Regions from separate parts of the Rhizobacter sp. P2_G4 genome, predicted to be linked through region 2. Evidence: predicted binding sites of a transcription regulator. Region 2 holds the regulator's gene; each other region holds the start of a gene.

Region 1 (2,265 bases), on a different contig from region 2:
GGTAGCGGTTGGCCTGCAGCCAGTCGAGCACCGCCTCCACCTGTTCGACGGCCGGGGGCGCCGACTCGGACCCGTCTTCCGCTTCCGCCGCGCGGGCGTGAACCATCAGCTTGCGCTGCAGTTCGCTGCGACTGTGCTCGCGCTGGGAAAGGATCTGCAGCCCGCGCCCCTTCAGCGACAGCCGCGGCTTCATGCGCAGACTTACTCCTGCGGCACCGGTTCCTTGGCGGCCTTGCCCTTCTTGGCAGGCGCAGCCTCGACGGCTTCACCCGCCGGCAGCAGCGGGATGCCCATGGCGTCGCGCACCTTGTTCTCGATCTCCACCGACAGCTCGGGGTTCTCTTTCAGGAACTCACGGGCGTTGTCCTTGCCCTGGCCGATCTTTTCGCCCTTGTAGGCAAACCAGGAACCCGACTTCTCCAACACCTTGGCTTCAACGCCCATGTCGATGATCTCGCCTTCGCGGCTGATGCCCTGACCGTAGAGGATGTCGAACTCGGCCGTCTTGAACGGAGGCGACACCTTGTTCTTCACAACCTTGACCTTGGTCTCGTTGCCGATGACTTCTTCGCCCTTCTTGATGGAGCCGATGCGGCGAATGTCGAGCCGCACCGAGGCGTAAAACTTCAGCGCATTGCCGCCGGTGGTGGTTTCGGGCGAACCGAACATCACGCCGATCTTCATGCGGATCTGGTTGATGAAGATGACCATGGTGTTGGTCTTCTTGATGGTGCCGGTGAGCTTGCGCAGCGCCTGGCTCATCAGGCGGGCCTGCAGGCCGGGCAGCGAATCACCCATCTCGCCTTCGATTTCGGCCTTGGGCGTGAGTGCGGCCACCGAGTCGATGACCACCAGATCGACCGAGCCGGAGCGCACCAGCGCGTCGACGATCTCGAGCGCCTGCTCACCGGTGTCCGGCTGGCTGATCAGCAGCTCTTGCAGGTTGACGCCCAGCTTCTGCGCGTAGGCCGTATCGAGCGCGTGCTCGGCATCGATGAAGGCGCAGGTACCGGCCAGCTTCTGCATTTCAGCGATGACCTGCAGCGTGAGCGTGGTCTTGCCCGACGATTCCGGACCGTAGATTTCGATCACCCGACCCCGCGGCAGGCCGCCAACGCCGAGCGCGATGTCCAGGCCCAGCGAACCGGTGGAAACGACCTCGATGTCCTCGATCACCTCACCCTCGCCGAGCTTCATGATCGAGCCCTTGCCGAATTGCTTTTCGATCTGGGCCAGCGCGGCTTGTAAGGCCTTGGCCTTTTCGGTGTTCAGTGCCTTGACGGGTGCGTCCATGAAAATCCCCTTGTGAATCAATGAGTTGAAGATCGATAAGCAGCTGTTTCTAACAACAGGCTGGATGAATGAACAGCATTCTGCGAGCTTGGTGCGGCGAAGTAAACCTGTTTTTTTGTCAGTTTGCCTTACGATCTGACCATGACCCAACCGCCTGCCACCGACGCCTGGCGCCAGACCCATCTCGGGCGCTTGCTCGGCCACGCCGTGCGCCGCTTCGACGAGCGCGTGCTCGCCCTGATGGCGCGCAACGTCGAGGTCCCGCTTGCGTTGTCGAACCTGGCGGCGCGCGAACAGGTGAGCGCCGCCCACATCCACATCACGCGCCACCTCGCGCTGGAAGGTTCGCGCCTCACCGATCTGGCCACCCGCGCTGGCATGAGCAAGCAGGCGATGGGCGATCTCGTGGATCAGTGCGAAGCCTGGGGCTTGGTGATGCGCGTACCGGATGACCGCGATCGGCGAGCGCGCGTGGTGCGCTTCACAACGGTTGGACTGTCGTGGCTGGCGGCGTTCGAGTTGGCCGTCGCCCAGGCCGAGCAGGAGTTTCGCGCGGAGGTCGGCGCCGATGTGGCGACCGTGGTGGCCCTGGGACTTGAAGCGTATGCGGGCGCCTGGTCGGCCGCCTGATCCTCACCGACGGCAATGGCGCTTCAATAGAATCAACTCATCCCGCACGCCGACCAGCGCGGGCAACCAGGAGACAGCCATGCGGATACTGATTGCCGAAGACGATCAGGTCCTGGCCGACGGACTGCTGCGCACACTGCGCAACTCCGGCTATGCCGTGGACGCCGTCGCGAGTGGCACGGAGGCCGATGCGGCCCTCGGCTCGCACGAGTTCGATCTCCTCATCCTCGACCTGGGCCTGCCCAAGCTGCACGGGCTCGAGGTGCTGCGCAAGCTGCGCGCACGTGGCGCCACGGTGCCGGTGCTCATCCTCACCGCGGCCGACAGCGTGGAGCAGCGCGT
Region 2 (2,265 bases):
GATGGACTGTTTCATGGTCAGTTACCGGGCGAATGTTTACTCTATGCGTTCAAAAAAATAATCAGAGCATTCATGTGGGCGTTGTTCGACGTGATACATGAAGTCGCTTTGCTCTGGCTCTCCTGGAGTGCTGCCAGGGTCGCCTTCGAAACTTGAAAGATGAAACCCATCGTGCCAGAGCCCGCCTTCCGTCATGCGTTTCACATAGATGTACTTCGCTGCAGAAACGCCAGCTCTAGCCAAGATGTTGCGCAGACAAATTCCGTCAACTACGACGGACAACCGGAGAACCGCCGCTTTCTTGATTTGCGTCTGCAGACGTTCGTAGTCGACAAGTTCTTCGTAGGGACGGCTGGAGTTGGCTGGAGTTACGACGTCGTCGGTATGTACAACTAAAAGGCTAAGCCGCGAACCGATTGAAGAAGCAAGATGAGACTTGCCTGCGCCCATGAAACCTTCTACACCAATGACCGACCCCGGCTCACACTCAGACAGTCGCGAACATAGTTCGTCGATATCCAGAAGCTCAGGCAACGCGGTGCTCAAGTGCTCAGTGCGGACTTGCTGCGCCGGTCTCCCAGACCGGCTTGTCACACCTGCCCGAACAACGCTTTGCGCTGAGCCGTATAGCTCCACCACGGCGCTGGCGCCGCGCCGGCCATGAAGTCGGTGGCGGCCATGAAGGTGTCGAGAACGCACGGGTCGTGGCGCTGGCCGGTGATGGCACACAGCTGCTGGTAAAGCACGAAGGCGTCTTTGCCGCGCAACTGTTTGGGGTGATCGATGCCGATCAGGCGCAGGTCTTCAGCCAAGGCAGGGCCGATGTTGGGCAACTGCTCGAGCGCCTGGCACTCTGCTGCGCTGTGCGCCTTCGGAGCTTTGATTGCCGGCGCCTTGACGGCCTGAGCTTTGACGGATGAGGCAGTGGCCATGACAACTTCGCTCACATCGGCATGTTGTTGCGGATCAAGCCGACCGCCAGGCCTTCGAGTTCGAAATCGACGTCACCGAAGGGGATGACGATGGGCTGGAAGTCGGGGTTCTCGGGCAGCAGCTCGATGCTCGTGCGGGTGCGCTTGAAGCGCTTGACGGTGACCTCGTCGCCCAGGCGCGCGACGACGATCTGGCCGTTCTTGGCATCCTTGGCTTTCTGCACGGCGAGCAGGTCGCCGTCCATGATGCCGGCGTCTCGCATGCTCATGCCCTTGACCTTCAGCAGGTAGTCGGGCCGGCGCGGGAACATGCTGGCTTCCATCAGGTAGGTCTGGTCGATGTGTTCTTGCGCGAGGATGGGGCTACCGGCTGCCACCCGGCCCACCAGCGGCAGCGTGAGCTGCGACAGGCTGGGCAAGGGCAGGCTGTACTGCTTGCCGCGGCTCTCGTTGAGCGCACGCAATGTGTCAGACTTCAAACGGATGCCGCGCGAGGTGCCACCCACGAGTTCGATGACGCCTTTGCGGGCGAGGGCCTGCAAATGTTCTTCGGCCGCGTTGGCCGATTTGAAGCCGAGTTCGGCAGCGATTTCTGCCCGCGTGGGCGGCGCGCCGGTTCGTTCGATGGCGCTTTGCACCAGGTCGAGAATCTGCTGCTGGCGGTCGGTCAGTTTGGGCGCTTCGTACATGGCAATCCTTGTAGCGACAGGGCGGAACGTTCGAGGCTGAACATCCATCCAGTGGCTGTATTTTCATCCAGCTTTGAGAAAAATGCAAAAGAACGCAAGCACGATCGTGGTTCTCGGCACCGGCGGCACCATCGCCGGCACATCGGCCGTGGCCGGCGACAACGTGGGCTACACCGCGGCGCAGATCGGCGTGTCGCAACTCGTGCAGGCCGTGCCGGCCTTGGCTGCCGTGCCGCTCGAATGCGAGCAGGTCGCACAGCTCGACAGCAAGGACATGAGTTTTGCGGTGTGGCGCAGCCTGGCGCTGCGCGTGGCGCACCACCTGGCGCGAGCGGACGTGGCCGGCATCGTCGTGACCCACGGCACAGACACGCTCGAAGAGACGGCCTACTTTCTGCAGCGCGTGCTGGCACCAACCAAGCCGGTGGTGATGACGGCTGCGATGCGCCCGGCCACCTCGCTGCATGCCGATGGCCCGCAAAACCTGCTCGACGCGGTGCGGGTGGCGAGCCATGCTGGCGCGCGGGGCGTGGTGGCGGTGGTGAACGGCCAGGTGCACGGCGCGCACGACGTGCGCAAGACCCACACCTACCGGATCGACACCTTCAGCTCGAGCGATGCCGGGCCGCTGGGCGTGATGGAAG
Region 3 (2,265 bases), on a different contig from region 2:
CTCGAAGCGCGCACAGGCCTTGTCGAAGCGCTGGCGCAGCAGCTCTGCCCAGACGCCCTCGCCTCTCATGCGGCTGCCGAAAGTGGCGTCGTAGTCCTTCCCGCCGCGCATCTCACGCACGCGTGCCATCACGCGCCCGGCCCGGTCGGGGAAGTGCTGCTCCAGCCACTGCTGGAACAGCGGATTCACCTCCCACGGCAGCCGCAACACCACGCTGAAAGCCGCTCGCGCACCTGCCGCCGCAGCGGCTTCGAGAATGCGTTCGATCTCGGGTTCGTTGATAAAGGGGATCACTGGCGACACGCTCACACCCACCGGCACTCCGGCCTTGGCCAGCGTCTCGATGGTGCGAAGACGTCGGTGCGGCGCCGCGGCTCTCGGTTCCAGGATTCGTGCGAGGTTGGCGTCGAGCGAGGTGACCGACACGTACACCGCCACCAGGTGATCGGCGGCCATCGGCCCGATGAGATCGAGGTCACGCTCGATGCCCGCTGACTTGGTAACCAGCGAAAACGGATGCCGACATTCGGCCAGCAACTCGATGATCGAGCGGGTGATGCCGAGCTTGCGTTCGATGGGTTGGTAGGCGTCAGTCGCCGAGCCAATGTTGAGGAAGGAAGCTTCGTAGCTGCGACTGGCAAATGCCTCGCGCAGCCGCTCGGCCGCGTTCACCTTGGCGATGATGCGGGTCTCGAAATCGAGGCCGGGTGACATGTTGAGATAGCTGTGCGTCGGGCGCGCAAAACAGTAGATGCACCCATGCTCGCAGCCGCGGTACGGGTTGATCGACAGGTCGAAAGAGATGTCGGGTGAATCGTTGCTCGACAGGATCGACTTGACCCGTTCTTCGATGATCTGTGTGGCGACCGGCACATGCTCTTCGCTCGCAGCCTGGTCGAGCGTGCCCCAGCCATCGTCGAAGGTTTCGCTCGGCTGCCGCGTGTAGCGGTGCTCGATCGCCCAGGCCGTTCCGCGCCCCTTGAGTTGCGTGACGTCGATGGGAACAGAGGGCTTGCGATTCATACTGTTTATTTATACAGCATTCATCTGCAGTCCTCAAGAAGCCTTTGTCGCAGGAGTTCTATCTCCCGGGATCAAAGCACTTCGATAAACTGCACCGCAACCTTTGACGAGGAGACCCGATGGCTCAAGACTTGTTCTCTCAGGCTGACACACGTCGTGCGACCTTCACTCGCTTTTGTTCGCATTGCTGCTTCATCGTGCCGCCCGAGGTGCTGAGAAGGTACTCGCGTGACCCGAGCCTCGATGCTTCGACCCGCAAGGCACTGCAAGACACCTACCTCGAGACTGAGCGCCAGCGGGGCTTAAGAGAAGCTCATCGCATCGCCATCCTGCGCGACGTGGAGCGATTCGCGGCGCAGAAAGCCACAACGCTTCCAGCGCAGCACCTGTTCGATTGCCAGAACCGGAAAGTCTTGCCCGGCAGCCCGGTGTCGTCGATGACCGGCGGATTCACGACGGTGTTCGATACGACGCAGAAGGTGGCCGAGTTCTACAAGACCGTGCTCGGCCGAAACTCGATCGACAACAAGGGCATCGACCTCGTCTCCAGCCTGCATTACAGCCAGAACTACGACAACGCGTTCTGGAATGGCCAGCAGATGGTGTACGGCGATGGCGATGGCGAACTCTTCACCGAGATGTACCTCTCGCCCGACGTCATCGGCCACGAGCTGACGCACGGCGTGACGCAGAACGAGAGTGCGTTGCGCTACGAAGGCGAATCGGGCGCGCTCAACGAAAGCATCAGCGACGTCTTCGGCGCGGTGTTCAATCAATGGCTGAACCAGTGGCCGGTCACCGAACCGCAGGCCTGGCTCGTGGGCGCGGGCATCATCGCGCCGCCGACGAAAGCCAAGGGCTTCACCTGCCTTCGCGACATGCTGCACCCGTCGGCGGAGCACTGCCTCTCGCAACAGCCCGAGCTTTACAGCGAGATGGACCCCACGGCAGACGTGCATGACAACAGCGGCATACCCAACAAGGCCTTTGCGCTGTTTGCAAGCGCCGCCGATGGGCAGGCCTGGGGTCAGGCCCTCCAGGTCTGGTACGCCTCGTGCACGAACCGGCGGTTGCGTACCGACGCCACCTTCAGCGAGTTCGCCAGCCTCACCGTGGCCAGTGCCCAAACGGTTGGAGGCGCGTCGCTCGCGGCGAAATGTCGCAATGCCTGGCAGCAAGTCGGTGTGCCCTTGAGCGAGGCGTAGCGGTTGCCATGGTCGCTCGGGGTGCAAATGACGTGGT

What was found. Region 2 encodes LexA, which represses DNA repair genes until DNA is damaged. Its sites were predicted from a motif close to ACTGTATNNNNATACAGT; they were not measured.
Positions count from the first base shown of each region.
Region 1: a site for LexA is predicted at 1,353-1,370, ahead of recA (recombinase RecA). Genes of this name have one in related genera too.
Region 3: a site for LexA is predicted at 1,024-1,041, ahead of AC1DYS_RS30830 (PA0069 family radical SAM protein). Genes of this name have one in related genera too.

Region 1 is NZ_JBFUFG010000001.1:567,065-569,329, forward strand. It holds gene recX (recombination regulator RecX) at 1-193, opposite strand, end outside; gene recA (recombinase RecA) at 202-1,293, opposite strand; gene AC1DYS_RS02750 (MarR family transcriptional regulator) at 1,435-1,923, shown strand; gene AC1DYS_RS02755 (response regulator) at 2,003-2,265, shown strand, end outside.
Region 2 is NZ_JBFUFG010000007.1:45,108-47,372, reverse strand. It holds gene AC1DYS_RS22735 (VOC family protein) at 1-15, opposite strand, end outside; gene AC1DYS_RS22730 (P-loop nucleotide/nucleoside kinase family protein) at 37-546, opposite strand; gene AC1DYS_RS22725 (helix-hairpin-helix domain-containing protein) at 591-932, opposite strand; gene lexA (transcriptional repressor LexA) at 944-1,621, opposite strand; gene AC1DYS_RS22715 (asparaginase) at 1,704-2,265, shown strand, end outside.
Region 3 is NZ_JBFUFG010000017.1:87,611-89,875, forward strand. It holds gene AC1DYS_RS30830 (PA0069 family radical SAM protein) at 1-1,023, opposite strand, end outside; gene AC1DYS_RS30835 (M4 family metallopeptidase) at 1,143-2,228, shown strand; gene AC1DYS_RS30840 (protealysin inhibitor emfourin) at 2,237-2,265, shown strand, end outside.